2 regions of the Janthinobacterium sp. GL_088 genome follow, and region 2 is predicted to be linked to the other one. Evidence: predicted binding sites of a transcription regulator. Region 2 holds the regulator's gene; the other holds the start of a gene.
What was found. Region 2 encodes FNR, which switches genes on or off when oxygen is low (the NO sensors DNR and NnrR bind a similar motif). Its sites were predicted from a motif close to TTGATNNNNATCAA; they were not measured.

Region 1 (7,492 bases), 1.3 Mb from region 2:
GCACTGGCTGGAACAGGGTCAGCCACTGTATTGAGCTGCGGTGCATTACACTTGCGTACTCAAGCACTTCGCAGTAAATATAAAGGATGGCATGAACGATCACACTCCCCTCTCGCAGGACGGCGATGGCGCGCTGGACTTTTGCCTGCGCCTGGCGCGCGCCCAGGCGCTCATCGTGCGCCGCTTCGACAGCACCCTGGGCAATTTGCATGGCCTGAGCTTCAGCGACTATCAATTGCTGTACCAGTTGCAACGCGCCCCCGGTGCGCGCCTGCGCCGCATCGACCTGGCCGAGCGCCTGGCGTTGACGGCCTCTGGCATCACGCGCTCCCTGATGCCGCTGGAAAAGATCGGCCTGGTGACGCGCCAGGCCGATGTGCGCGACGCACGCGTCGGCTATGCCGTGCTGACCGCCGCCGGCCAGGAATTGCTGGGACATGCCAGCGCCACGGCGCAGGCGGTGGGACGCGAATTGCTGCAGGACGCGCCGCCAGAACAGCTGGGAGCGCTGTCGGCCATCCTGGGCAAGCTGGCCGGCTGACGCTGCCAGCCAGCCGCTTACACGAGCGCCAGCTTGCGCAGTCGCCGCGTCGACTGCCAGTGTTCCACGCCCGCTTCGGCGCGGATGGCGGCGCAGCCCGCCAGCACCCGGTCGATGGCCGCCTCGTCGAGTCCCGCATTCAGGGTCAGGCGCACGAGGGCGCGGTTCTTCGCCGTTGCCGGGGCGCAAAACATGGCGCCGAAAATACCTTGCCGTTCCAGCGCCTGGCGCAGTGCCAGGGTGGCCGGTTCGCCGCCCGCCTCCAGCGCCACGATCTGCTCCGTGCCATCGCTGACGTTGTAGCCCAGTTCGCGCAAGCCTTCGCGCACCTGCAGCGTATGGCGCCGCAAGGTGGCGCGCCGCCCATCGGCGGCCATGATGAAATCGAGCGCCGCGCCCAGCCACGCCAGCTCATGCGCCAACAGGCAGGAGCTGAAGATGGCGGGCCGCGATTCGGACAAAAAATAGCCCTTGAAGCGGCTGGAACAGCTGATGAAACCGGCCCGCCCCGCGAAGGCCTTGGCCAGCGACGCCGTGCGGAAATGCACGCGATGACCCAGGCCCCACGCTTCCACCAGGCCCGCGCCCTGCGGGCCATGCGTGCCCAGCGAGTGCGACTCGTCGACCACCACCACGCAGTCGCTGCGCTCGGCGATTTCGAGCAGTTCCAGCAGCGGCGCCAGGCTGCCGTTGGTGCTGTACAGGGCGTCGACGACGATCACGCCGCGGCCATGTTTTTCCACTTGCCGCCGCAAGTGCGTCATGTCGTTGTGCAGGAAGGGCACGGCCTGGGCCTGCGCCGACAGCACGCCTTCCCACAGCGAGGCGTGGGCCTGCATGTCGAGGTAAACAGGAATGCCGGGGCTGGCGATACACTGGATCAACCCCACGTTGGCCGCCATGCCGGACTGCGCCAGGATGCCGTCCTCGCAGCCCATGTACCGGGCCAGCCGGCTTTCCAGCCGGTGCTGTTCGCTGCCTTCCTGCAAGTACACGGCCGACATCAGCATGCCGCCCGCATTTGCCTGCAGCGACGCCACCTGGGCTGCCACCAGCGCCGGCTCGGCGGCGATGGACAGATAGTCATTACCGGCCAGGAAAATGGCATGGGCCGGTATCGGTTGCCAGGCATGGGGATGCTGGCCGCCCAGCAATTTTTCGATGCGCGTGATGTGATGCGCATCCATGCGCCGCACGATGTAGTCTGGCAGGCAGTGTTCGGCACGGGCGAACGATGGAATGGGCAAGCTGGTAGCGATGGTCATGAGTTTTCTCCTGGGGAAAGGTTTGCTGCGGATTAAAGCCTTGACCGTCTCGCCAACTCATCCATTGACGTATATCAATGTCCAATCAGATAACCGTTCAACCAGGAAAATTTACGCGATGATAATGTTCTGAAGAGAATCAAGGCAGAGTCATGACGCAGCAATTGCAAGGACGATGGACACACTGGCGCAGGCGCCTGCTCCATTCGCTGCTGCATGAGCGCATGCCCCATGAAAACCTGGCCGGCAGGGTTGCCATGCTGGCCGCCGTGGGCACGGTGGCGATGCCGCTGTACTACCTGCTGTGGCATTACTTTTTTCCGCAAGCCTATGAAAACCTGACCTTGCGCCTGACGGGCGTGGGCATCTGCGCGGCCGGCCTGTTTGCGCGCCACTTCTCGGCCCGCTGGCTGTCGCGCTACCTGCTGTTCGCGCTCAGCTACATCCTGCCCTTCTTCTTTACCTTCATGTTTTTGATGAACCACGCGTCGTCCATCTGGAGCGAATCGCTGCTGATCGGCCTGGTCATACTGTTTCATTTCGAAACGAAACTGGCTTGCCGCGCCTACCTGATCGGCACCAGCAGCGCCTGCCTGGCCGTCATCCTGCAGGGAGAGGGCAGCTTCCTGCTGCAGCGTGAAGTGCTGCAGCAACTGCCCGTGCACTGGTTCACCATTGCCTCGCTGTCCGTGGTGAAAGTGGGCAGCAAGGTGCTGGAGCTGGAACGGCTGGCTGGCCTGGCGGCCGGGCTCGGTTCCGTGGCGCACGAGCTGCGCACGCCGCTGACCAGCGTGGAAGCGAATGTGCGGGGCATGCGCCGGCTGCTGCCGCAGCTGGCGAGCCAGGCGGACGACTTGCCCCCGTTGCAGGAAGCCCTGTCGCGCATCCAGTTCGAAGTGCGCCACATGCAGCACATGATCGATTTGTTCCTGATGAGCGCCAGTGCCGTCAACCGCAACCTCCAGCCCAGCCAGGCGCTATCGATGCTGGCGATGGTGAATTCCGTGCTCAAGCGCTACCCGTTTACCGGCAACAGCCAGCGCGGCTGCGTCAAGGTGGACGTGCGCGCCGACTTCCAGTTCGCGGGCCAGGACGAGCTGTGCGTGGTGATCCTGCTGAACCTGCTGAGAAACGCGCTGAAAGCCATCCAGCGGGCCGGCAAGGGCCGCGTGCGCATCATCATCGACGGCGCCCGCCCCGTGCCCAGGCTGCTGTTCATCGACACGGGCTGCGGCATCGCGAAGAACCGCCTGCCGCTGATCTTCGAGCGTTTTTATTCGTATCCCGTGCACAACGGCAGCGGCATCGGCCTGGCCCTGTGCCGGCAGATCGTCACGGCCTGGCAGGCGCGCATCCGCTGCGTGTCGCGCGAGCATGCGTATGCGATTTTCATCCTGGAATTTCCCCAGCCCGTGCCGGCCCGCTTCCAACCCTCTTCCCCCGCAAGGTGATGCATGCAACTGCCCGTCTATTCCCATCCGACCCTGACCGTCTTGATCGATGACAGCGATTCCTTCCTGAAAAGCCTGGCCTTCCAGCTCGATCCCGCACTGGCGCACCAGACCTTCCACGACACCAGCAGCGCGCTGCACTGGCTGCGCCACAGCACGCAGCTGGGCGAGACGCCGCTGCACGTCAATTTCGACACGCAAAACCTGCCGCCCGACCAGCGCAACGTGGCGCTCGACCTCGAACGCATCTGGCGCATCAGCGGCCAGGCGCAGCGCTTTGCCGTGCCCTCCGTGCTGGTGGTCGATTATTCGATGCCGCAGATGAATGGCCTGGAATTCTGCCAGGCCGTGCGTGACTTGCCGTGCAAGAAGATTTTATTCACGGGCGCGGCCGATGAAAAAGTGGCCGTGACGGCCTTCAACCGGGGCTTGATCGACCGTTACATCAAGAAGAGCGACGACGACGCGCTCGATATCCTGGAACAGGAAATCGTTGCCCTGCAGCGCGAATTCTTCCTGCAGCAGTCGGACACGGTGCGCGACTTGCTATTGCTGCACGACTATAGTTTCCTGCAAGACGAAGCCATGGCCGACGTCGTGCACGAGCTGTGCCGGCGCCATGGCTTTGTCGAGTTCTATATTTTTCCGAATCCCTGCGGCATCCTGTTTTTCACGCGCGACGGCCAGGCCCGCCTGATGATCATCGAGACGGAACGCAGCCTGCACACGCAGTATGAAATGGCACGCGACAGCGACGCGCCCGAGTCCCTGCTGCTGGCCCTGCTGGAAATGCGCGTGATCCCGTATTTTTCCGATGCCGACAGCGACGGCATGTATGCGGCGCATATCGGCGAAAACTGGTTCCGCTACTGCGCCGCGCCAACCATCTGCCTGGGGCGCGAAACCTACTTCTGGGCCCTGTTCGACGTGCCGCCGCACAAGCTGGGGCAGCCGGTCATGTCCTACGCGCAATTTTTACGCGCGCAGGCGGACGACAGCGTGGGCGCTTAGCCTTCCCTTAGCGTTTGCAGCGGCGGATGCTTCAAGACATTGCGCAAGCCCAGCCAGCCGCCGGCGATCGCGCACAGGGCGCCGGCCAGCAGGCCGAACGCCCACACGCCGGGCGCGAAGCTCCAGGCGAACTTGAACTGGTAGGTGGCCAGCGCCCAGCCCATGGCCGCCGCGCCCGTTGCCGCCAGCAAGCCGGCCAGCGCGCCGACGAGCGAAAACTCGATCAGCTGTGCCTGCGCCAGCTGGCGCCGCGTGGCGCCCAGCGCGCGCAGCAGGCCCGCTTCGCGCGTGCGCTCGTCCTGCGAGCCCATCAGGGCCGCATACAGCACCAGCAAGCCCGAGGCCAAAGTGAAGGCGAAGAGGAATTCGACGGCCGTCACGACCTGGTCCAGCACGCCCTGTATCTGTTTCAGCACGCCGCCCACGTCGACCACCGTCAGGTTCGGATAGTCGCGCAGCAAGGCATTGCCCAGGTCCGCCTGCGCGGGCGGCAGGTGAAACGCCGTGATCCACGTCTGCGGCGTGTCCGCCATGGCGGCCGGATTGATGATGACGAAGAAATTGACGCGCATCGAGCCCCATTCCAGCTTGCGCAAACTCGTGATCGCCGCTTCGACGGGCTGGCCGGCGATGTCGAAGCGCAGCTTGTCGCCCAATTTCAATTTCAAGGTCTTGGCGATGCCCTCCTCCACCGACGCCTCGGCTGGCGCACCGGGCGCATTGCCGAACCACTTGCCGGCCACCAGCTTGTTTTCTTCCTGCATCGTGGCCATCGTCGACAGGTTGAATTCGCGGTCGGCCAGGCCCTTGGCGCGGTCATCCTCGTAGGTGGTTTCCGTGATGGCATTGCCATTCACGGCCACCAGGCGCCCGCGTATCATCGGATACAGGGGCGCGTTGGCCACGCCGGCCTGGGCCAGGCGCGCGGCGATCGGGTCTTTCTGTTCCGGCAGGATATTGATCATGAAGCGGTTCGGCGCGTCGGGCGGCGTGGCGTTGCGCCAGGCCACCATCAAGTCGCCGCGCACCACCGTCAGCAGCAGCAAGGCCATCAGGCCCAGGGCCAGGGACACCACCTGGATGACGGTGGCGCCCGGCCGGCGCTGCAAGGACGTGACGGCAAAGCGCCAGCCTTGGTGATTGAAAGCGCCGCGCAGGGTTTTCAGCGATTTGATGCCCAGCCAGCCCGCCAGGCCGAACAGGGCAAAGCCGCCGAGGAACCCGGCCGCCGTCAGCAGCGCCAGTTTCACGTCCCCCGCCTGCCACAACAGCAGCACGACGAAGGCGGCAATGCCCAGGCCATACGTGGCCAGGGCCAGCGCCTGCGGCGGCTCCTGCTCGCGGCGGATCACGCGGTTGTGCGGCACATTGCGCAACTGCAAAATCGGCGGCAGAGCAAAGCCCAGCAAGAGCAGCATGCCGGTGGCCACGCCTTGCAGCGCGGGCAGCATGGAGACGGGCGGCAAGTCGCTCTGCACCAGTTTCCCCAACAGCTCCAGCAGCACCAGGTGGCCGCCGAAGCCCACCATCACGCCGACCACGCTGCCGGCCAGGCCGACCAATAAAAATTCGATCACGTACATGGCCGTAACCTGGTTTTGCGTCAAGCCCAGGCAGCGCAGCATGGCGCACGCATCGAGGTGGCGCAGCATGAAACGGCGCGCCGCCATGGCCACGGCGACGGCCGCCAGCATGGCCGACAGCAAGCCGACGAGCGACAGGAAACGGTCGGCACGGTCCAGCGTCGATTGCATCTGCGGGCTGCCCGATTCCAGCGATTCGATGCGCACGCCCTTGATGGCCTGCGTCTTGATCTGGCTTTCCAGCCAGGCTTGATATTGCGCAAGCTCGGCCGCCTTGGCGGGCGGCGCCGACAGCAGCAAGCGGTACGACACGCGCGAGCCGTTCTGCACCAGCGTCGTGGCGGCCAGGTCGCCCAAGGGCAACATCACGCGCGGCGCGAAATTCAAAAAGGAAGCGCCGCGGTCCGGTTCACTGGCGATCAGTTGCGTGACCGTAAATGCCTTGTCGCCCAGGGTCAGGGTGTCGCCCAGTTTCGCGTTCAGGCTGGACAGGATGGCCGCATCGACCCACAGGGTGCCGGGCGCCGGCACCTGGTCCGTCGGCCGTCCCACGGCATCCTGCGCCTCGCTGGTGCTGGTCGTGATTTTCAGCTTGCCCCGCTGCGGGTAGCCGGGCGAGACGGCCTTGATGGACGCCAGTTGCGACAGCGATTGCTCGCCCTCGCCCGCCTGCGCCATGCTGGGAAACGTCACCGTGTCGGCCAAGATAAAACCGCGCTTGAGCGCTTCGGCGCGCCAGGCCGCATTGACGGGCTGGTCGGCGCTGATGACCAGGTCGGCCCCCAGCAGCTGGTGCGCGTCGCGGTTCAGGCCCGCGCGCAGGCGGTCGACGAAGAAGCCGACGGCCGACAGGGCCGCCACGGCGACGATCAGCGCGACGAGCAGGAAACGCAGTTGCCCGGCGCGCCAGTCGCGGCCGGTCATTTTCAGGGAGAGGCGGAACATGGGCGGCGGGTCTTCAGGTAGAGTTATTGCGTTGCGCCGTGGGCGGCGGCGTGCTGCGCGAAATACGCATCGACGGTGGCGAGGAAGGCGTCTTTCTGCGCCTGCGGCAGGAAGGCGGCAATGAAACCGTTGCGCGCCAGGCGTTGCGCGTGGGACAGGCCCAGCGGCAGCGCGTCGAAGATGGCGTCGAAGTTGTCGTTCATGTAGCCGCCGAAATACGCGGGATCGTCCGAGTTCACCGTCACCAGCAGGCCGGCGTCGAGCAGTTGCACCAGGTTATGGTCGTGCATCTGGTCGAACACGCGCAGCTTGGTGTTCGACAGCGGGCAGACGGTGAGCGCGATCTGTTCGCGCGCCAGGCGGGCCGTCAGGTCCGCGTCTTCCAGGCAGCGCACGCCATGGTCGATGCGCTCGACTTGCAAGTCGTCGAGCGCCGTGCGGATGTAGGCTGGCGGGCCTTCCTCGCCCGCGTGGGCCACCAGATGCAGGCCCAGTTCGCGGCAACGGGCAAACACGCGCGAGAATTTCTCGGGCGGGTTGCACACTTCCGACGAGTCGAGGCCGATGCCGATGAATTTGTCGCGGTGCGGCAAGGCGTCTTCCAGGGTCTCGAACGCTTCTTTCTCGCTCAGGTGGCGCAGGAAGCACAGGATCAGGGCCGCGCTGACGGGGCTGTCCTGGCAGGCGCGGTGAATG
Region 2 (7,492 bases):
TGATTGTCTTCCACCAGCAGGAAATGCACGCCGGCCAGTTCCGTGCCCAGCGGCTGGTGCAGCATGCGTGGCTCGCCGCCGTCGTTCTTGGTAATCAGTGCCTGGTGCAGGGCATCGAACAGGCTGGAGCCCGTGATCGGCTTCATCAGCACAACGTCGGCCTCGGCCGCGCTGGAAATTTCCTCCAGGTGGTTGCGGGCGAAGGCGTTGACCATCACCACGATGGGCTGGCGCTGGCCGCTGGCCGCCTGGCGGATGGCCTTGGCTGTGGCCAGGCCGTCCATGACGGGCATGTGCCAGTCGGCCAGCACCACGTCGTATGGTTGCTGCTGCGCCAGGCGTTCGCGGTACAGTTCGATGGCGGCAAAGCCGGAGTCCACTTCGTCGGCCAGCCAGCCCCACGCCTCGATCAGCTTGACGATCAGTTCGCGCGTGGTGCGGTTGTCGTCGGCCACCAGCAGGCGCAGCTGGCCCAGCGCCGGCGTGCGCCGCGTTTCGGCCGGTTGCGCCAGCATCTCGAAGGGCACGCTGAACCAGAAACGGCTGCCCTTGCCTTCGCTGCTGGCGACGGCGATGTCGCCGCCCATCATGTGGATCAGCTGCTTGCTGATGGCCAGGCCCAGGCCCGTGCCGCCGAAGCGCCGCGTGATGCTCTGGTCGCCCTGGGAAAACGCGGAAAACAGCTGTTGTTGCTGCAGTTCCGTCATGCCGATGCCCGTGTCGCGCACTTCGAAGCGCAGCCAGGCGCGGCCGCTCTCGCTCTTGCTCTCGCTCTTGCTCTCGGCCAGGCTGACGGCCACCACCACTTCGCCGCTCTCCGTGAACTTGATGGCGTTGCCGGCGAGGTTGACGAGGATTTGCTGCAGGCGCTGAGCGTCGCCGACGAGGCGCCGCGGTACGTCGGGTTCGACGGCGATGGCCAGTTCCAGTTCCTTTTCGCCCGCATTCATCGTCATCGTCGTGGCCAGGGTATTCATGACTTCGTCGAGGTCGAATTCGACAGGCGACAATTCCATGCGGCGCGCCTCGATCTTCGAATAGTCGAGCACGTCGTTGAGGATACCCAGCAGCGACTGGCCCGCCACGCGCACCATGGTCAGATACTTGCGCTGTTCCGTGTCGAGCCTGGTATTGCCCAGCAAATACACCATGCCCAGCACGGCATTGAGGGGCGTGCGGATTTCATGGCTCATGTTGGCCACGAAATCGCTCTTCGCGCGGTTGGCCGCTTCGGCGCGGTCGCGTTCCTGTTCCAGCTCCGCCGCGCGCGCTTCGAGTTCCTGCTGCAGGCGGTCGCGTTCGCTCATCAGGCCGTTGAACGCTTCCGTCAGTTCGCCGATCTCGTCGCGCTGCCGTACCGGCACGGGGGTGAAGCGGCTGCCGCTGGTGCGCAGGGCCAGCAAGGTGTTGCGCAGGCGCACCAGCGGCGACAGCAGGCGCACGGTGACCCAGCCCAGAACGGCAGCGGCCAGCAGCGAAGCGAGGATGCTCCACAGCACCAGCCGGTACAGCACGCCATCGAACGGTTCGAAGGCATCCTCGACGGGCAGCGAGGCGGCCAGCAGCCAGTTCACGGATTTCAGGCGCTTGAAGCTGTTGACGGCCGTGATGCCCCGGCTGTTGGTGCTGACCATGCTGCCTTCGCCATCTTCCTTCAGCAACTGGGTCGTCGTCAGGTTGGCGTTCGGCTTGCGCGGTTGCAGCAAGCGGCTCGTATCGGGGTGCAGCACATAGCGCGGCACGGCGCCGCGCGTGAGGATGAAATAATAGCCGCTCTTGCCGATCTTTTCCGAGCGCAGGCGGCCCAGCAGGTTGTCCTTGTACAGGCGCAGCACGCCGATCACCACGCCGGCCACCCGGCCATCGGCGGCCAGCACGGGCGCCACCATCTGCACGATGGGCATGCCGCTCGATTTACCAAGCATCGGTTCGGTGATCATGGGCTGGCGCGTGCGCAGGACGGTCTGGAAATACTCGCGCTCGGCAACGTTGATGCCGGCGCGCCCCGCCACTTCCGGCATGTCGGCCACGATGGCGCCCTGCGCGTCGAGCACCAGCACGTCATCGAACAGCACCAGCATCGAGCGGCGCGAATAGTATTCGCGCAATTGGACGGGCCGGGCGATCAATTCCGGCGGCTGTTGCCGGGCCGTCAGGGTGACGATCTGCAGCAGCATGCCCAGCTTGTCGTCGAGCTCGGCAGCGGTGCGGGTGATCAGGGACGATTGCTGGCTCAGCAGTACTCGGGTGAAGTCGTCGCGCATGTGCTGCACCTGGATCATGGTGACCAGCGCGATCATGGCGATCGAGGTCAGGCTGGTGGCCAGCGCGACTTTTGCTTTGATGCCGAGAGGCTTCATGATTTCCTTTTCAGTACCGGGCGGCACAGGCGGCAGATAATGCTGTCAGGAATTTTCCTATCAATACACCAGCTTGGCAAGCGCCACCGCGCAAATTGCCCGCCCCGTACGGGCTTTTGACGATGTTGCCATATAATTAAAGGCTGGACGTCGTTTATTCGCCGAAATTACGGTGAAATTGGCATACGGCAACCCTGTATGCAGCTGTATGCAGTAAACTTGTTGTTGCATTTTCTAAAAGGTACCGACATGACTGAAGCGCTACTCACTCCCACCTTGCCCACCGTGAACGTGGAGGCGTTGCGTGCGCGATGCTCGACCTGCAGCATGCATCAATTGTGCCTGCCGATGGGCCTCGATGTGGGCGACATGGACAGGCTGGACCAGATCATCGGCCGCCGCCGCAAGATCGTGCGCGGCGCCTCGCTGTTCCGCATCGGTGACTCGTTCCAGAACCTGTATGCGATCCGCCTGGGGCACTTCAAGACGTACCAGATCAATCCCGGTGGCGAAGAGCAGGTGACGGGTTTTCAGATGGCGGGCGAACTGCTGGGCATGGATGCCATCAGCGCCGACCGCCACCACTGTAATGCAGTGGCGCTGGAAGACAGCGAAGTGTGTGAAATCCCGTTTTCCAGCCTGGAACAATTGCTGGGCAATATGCCGACCCTGCTGCGCCATTTCCACCGCATGATGAGCCAGGAAATCACGCGCGAGCAAAGCGTGATGCTGTTGCTGGGCAATATGCAGGCGACGCAGCGGTTTGCCGCCTTCATCGTCAACCTGGCGTCGCGCTATGAAGCGCGCGGCTATTCGGGCAGCAATTTCCAGCTGCGCATGTCGCGCGAGGAAATCGGCAACTACCTGGGCCTGACCATCGAGAGCGTCAGCCGCCTGCTATCCAAATTCAAGAAGGAAGGCTGGCTGCGCGTGTCGAACCGCGAGATCGAGATATTGCAGCCGGCCAAGCTGAAGGCCATTACGGCCGGAACCGACATCTGCAAATAAGGCTTACAGCTCTTCGTCCGCATGCAGCGCGATGCTGCGTTGCAGCGGCCAGGTCCAGATGCCGGACAGGCGCCACTCGCGTTTGTCGTTTTCCACCAGCACTTGCCAGCGGCTGCGCTCGAGCATCGGCAGCGCCACGGAAAAATTGCCGGCCGCATCGGGCTGCACCAGCACCTTGATATCCTTTTCCGGCAGGGTCGCATGCGCCAGGTGCAGCTGCAGCGGACCCTGGTAAGCCTTGCCGAAGCTGTGCACGGAACCGGTCAGGCGTGCTTGCGCCACGTCATACGACAGGCTCGTATCCATGGCCAGGTCGCTGGCGATCGTGTCGCGCTTCAAATCCTGGTTGATCGCCTTGCCCTGCTTGTAATAATCGCCCACCACCAGCGCATCGGGCTGCGTAAACGCGATATAGCCCATGAAGCTGCCGACGACCACGGACAGGCCGGGGCCGATCATCAGCAGCCATGGCCAGCGATGCTTGTACCACGGTGCAACGGGGGCTTGCAGTTTCAGACTGTCGGACATGATATTTCTCCTGTTTAATCAGCCAGTCCCCGCATGGGGACCGGCCTTCCTGCAACTTCGTGGCGGCGGCGAGGGCACCCGGTCCCCGTCCGCCTTTCCTTGTTAACGTGGCACGATGAATACCGCGCTTTCACGCACATGCAGCGACGGGTCGTCCAGCGAGTGCAATTCGATCGCAATCTTGTTCGAACCCTTCTCTCCCACGCCGTGCGGCACGCGCAGACGGATCGGCCAACCCAGCGTTTCCGTCGGCTGCAAGGTCACTTCTTCGCGCGTCAGCAAGGTCAGGCCCGGCAAGCCGGAAGCGCTGATCTTGAAATGCTGGGTTTGCTCCGACGTGTTCATGATCTGCAGACGGTAGACGTTTTCAATCATGCCGTCTTCCACTTCGCGTCCCATCGAACCGCGGTCGCGGATCACGTCCATTTTCAGGGGCGTGCGCAGGGCCAGCGACGTACATACGGCGATGATGATCAGGGCCAGGATGGAAGTGTAGATCAGGACGCGCGGGCGCATGGCGCGCTGGCGTATCTGCTTCGAATTGAAGTTGTTTTCCATCGCATGGTCGGTACTGTAGCGTACCAGTCCCCGTGGCCGGTCAACCTTGTCCATCACGCTGTTGCAGGCATCGACGCAAGCGGCGCAACCGATGCATTCATACTGCAGGCCGTTGCGGATATCGATACCGGTCGGACACACCTGCACGCACAGGGTACAGTCGATGCAATCGCCCAGCTTGTCGTTGTTGCCGGCCTTCTTGCTCATGGCGCCGCGTGGTTCGCCGCGCTTGGCATCATAGGTGATGATCAGGGTGTCCTGGTCGAACATGGCGCTCTGGAAGCGCGCGTAGGGGCACATGTATTTGCACACCTGCTCGCGCAGCCAGCCCGCGTTGCCGTAGGTTGCCAGGCTGTAGAACAAGACCCAGAACCATTCCCAGGGACCGAAGTTCAGGGTGGTCACCGACTGCGCCAGTTCCTTGATCGGCGTGAAGTAGCCGACAAAGGTAAAGCCCGTCCACAGGGCGATGGCGCCCCATGTCAGGTGCTTGGCCGTCTTCTTGAACGCCTTGCGCACGGAGGGGCCCTGCTTGTCGAGGGCCATGCGCGCGCTGCGCGTGCCCTCGATGTGGCGTTCGACCCACAGGAAAATTTCCGTGTATACCGTTTGCGGGCAAGAGAACCCGCACCACACCCGCCCGGCAATGGCCGTGACGAGGAACAACAAATACGCACAGATGATCAGCAGGGCCGCCAGATAGATGAAATCCTGGGGCCACAGCACGACGCCGAAAATGTAGAACTTGCGCGTGGTCAAATCGAACAGCAGGGCTTGCCTGCCATTCCAGGTCAACCACGGCAAGCCGTAGAACGCCAGCTGGGTAAGCCATACGCATACCCATCGCCAGGTAGCGTAGCGTCCTTTGGCCTCGCGAGGGTAGATCTGCTCGCGGGCCGCATACATCTTGATGACTTGAGGTTCCATTTTTACTTGGCGGGTGCCTGCGGATTCGACAGGCTCCAGACATACGCCGACAGCACGTGTACCTTGGATTCGCCGAGGAAATCGCTGAAGGCCGGCATGGTGTTGCTGCGTCCCTTGCGTACGGTTTCCATGATGGTGTCGGCGCTGCCGCCGTACAGCCAGGTCTTGTCCGTCAGGTTCGGCGCGCCGAGCATCTGGTTACCCTTGGCATCGGCACCATGACAGGCCATGCAGGCGCCAAACTTGGCCTTGCCCAGCACCGACTTGACGGGATCCGAGGTCGAACCGGACAGGCTCAGCACATAATGGGCCACGTTCTCGACATCCTTTTCGGAGCCCAGGGCGGCGCCCATCGGTGGCATCTGCCCATTGCGGCCGTGCAGGATGGTGGTCTTGATGATGTCGGGTTCGCCGCCATACAGCCAGTCCTTGTCCGTCAGGTTGGGGAAGCCCTTGTTGCCGCGCGCATCCGAACCGTGGCATTGCGCGCAGTAGGTCAGGAACAAACGCTGGCCGATGGCTTGCGCCTGCGGATCGGCGGCCACCGTCTTCAAGTCCTGGCTCAGGTACTTGTTGAACAGGGGACCGTAGTCGGCTTCCGCCTTCTTCAGCTCTTCCTCGTACTGGCCCGTCGATTTCCAGCCCAGGCTGCCGGCATAGGTGCCCAGGCCTGGATACAGGAACAGGTAGGCCAGGGCGAAGACGATGGTGATGTAGAACAACCACATCCACCAGCGCGGCATCGGCGTGTTGAGTTCCTTCAAGTCCTCGTCCCAGACGTGGCCCGTGGTGCCGTCGGCAGGGGCGCCCTCGACCACTTTGATTTTCGACTGCGAGTACAGCAGCACGCCGCAGCCGATGATGCCCAGCAGGGACAGCACGACGATGTAGATATTCCAGAAGCCATTGGTAAAGTCAGCCATGGTGATGCTCCTTCGCCAGGTTCATCTCGGCCTCGGCCGGATAGTCGAGCGCGTCATCGGCGAACGGCAGGCGTGCCGCCGCGTCGAAGTCGCTGTTGCTGCGGCTGAACGTCCACCACAGGATGCCCACGAACGTCGTAAAGGAAACCACCGTCATGACGCTGCTGGCGCTGTCAAACAGGTTTTCGATTGCCATGCTAATTCCTTGTTTTGATTAATGTACCGAGGCCTTGCAGATAGGCGACCAGGGCGTCTTCTTCCGTCTTGTCCTGCAGCTGCGCGGGGCCGGCGGCGATCTCTTCATCGCTGTACGGCTGGCCCAGGCGTTTCAGGGCGCGCATCTTCGGCATGATTTCGTCAGGCACCAGCTTGGTCTTCGCCAGCCAGGGGTAGGACGGCATGTTCGACTCGGGCACCACGTCGCGCGGGTTGTTCAAGTGCGTGCGGTGCCATTCGTCGCTGTAGCGCGCGCCCACGCGGGCCAGGTCGGGCCCCGTGCGCTTGGAACCCCACTGGAACGGATGGTCGTAGACGAATTCGCCAGCGACCGAATAGTGGCCATAGCGTTCCGTTTCCGCGCGCAGCGGACGCACCATCTGCGAGTGGCAGTTGTAGCAGCCTTCGCGCACGTAAATGTCGCGGCCCGCCAGGCGCAGCGGCGAATACGGCTTCAGGCCGGCGACCGGCTCCGTCGTGCTCTTCTGGAAGAACAGGGGAACGATCTCGACGGCGCCGCCGATGCTGATCACTACCGTGACCAGGGCGATCAGCAGCCAGGGGTTTCTCTCAATCCATGCATGTGAAAATTTCATTTGCTTATGCTCCTATCAGGCGTGCGCCGCGTTCAGTTCCGGAATGCGGGCGACGGGGAGTTTGCTGCCGCGCAAGGTCATCCAGGTGTTGTAGCCCATGATGCACATACCCGACAGGTACAGCAGGCCACCGGCCACGCGCACCACGTAGTACGGATACGTCGCTTTCACGCTCTCGACAAAGGTGTAGGTCAGGGTGCCGTCCGGATTGACCGCGCGCCACATCAGACCCTGCATCACGCCGGCGATCCACATGGCGGCGATGTACAGCACGATGCCGATGGTGGCCACCCAGAAGTGCACGTCGACCAGGCGCGTGCTGTGCATCTGCGTGCGGCCCGCCAGGCGTGGCAGCAGATAGTAGATCGAACCCATG

Region 1: cqsA (alpha-hydroxyketone-type quorum-sensing autoinducer synthase) is a predicted target of FNR. The motif match lies at 1,871-1,884, and genes of this name have one in related genera.

What each region holds. Positions count from the first base shown of each region.
Region 1 is NZ_CM174453.1:5,398,602-5,406,093, forward strand. It holds gene AC3IQ7_RS24095 (GIY-YIG nuclease family protein) at 1-34, shown strand, start outside; gene AC3IQ7_RS24100 (MarR family winged helix-turn-helix transcriptional regulator) at 92-541, shown strand; gene cqsA (alpha-hydroxyketone-type quorum-sensing autoinducer synthase) at 559-1,806, opposite strand; gene AC3IQ7_RS24110 (sensor histidine kinase) at 1,959-3,257, shown strand; gene AC3IQ7_RS24115 (response regulator) at 3,261-4,268, shown strand; gene AC3IQ7_RS24120 (ABC transporter permease) at 4,265-6,796, opposite strand; gene AC3IQ7_RS24125 (adenosine deaminase) at 6,820-7,492, opposite strand, start outside.
Region 2 is NZ_CM174453.1:277,630-285,121, reverse strand. It holds gene AC3IQ7_RS01195 (hybrid sensor histidine kinase/response regulator) at 1-2,360, opposite strand, end outside; gene fnr (fumarate/nitrate reduction transcriptional regulator Fnr) at 2,610-3,368, shown strand; gene AC3IQ7_RS01185 (FixH family protein) at 3,372-3,896, opposite strand; gene ccoG (cytochrome c oxidase accessory protein CcoG) at 3,999-5,381, opposite strand; gene ccoP (cytochrome-c oxidase, cbb3-type subunit III) at 5,384-6,304, opposite strand; gene AC3IQ7_RS01170 (cbb3-type cytochrome oxidase subunit 3) at 6,297-6,500, opposite strand; gene ccoO (cytochrome-c oxidase, cbb3-type subunit II) at 6,502-7,116, opposite strand; gene ccoN (cytochrome-c oxidase, cbb3-type subunit I) at 7,132-7,492, opposite strand, start outside.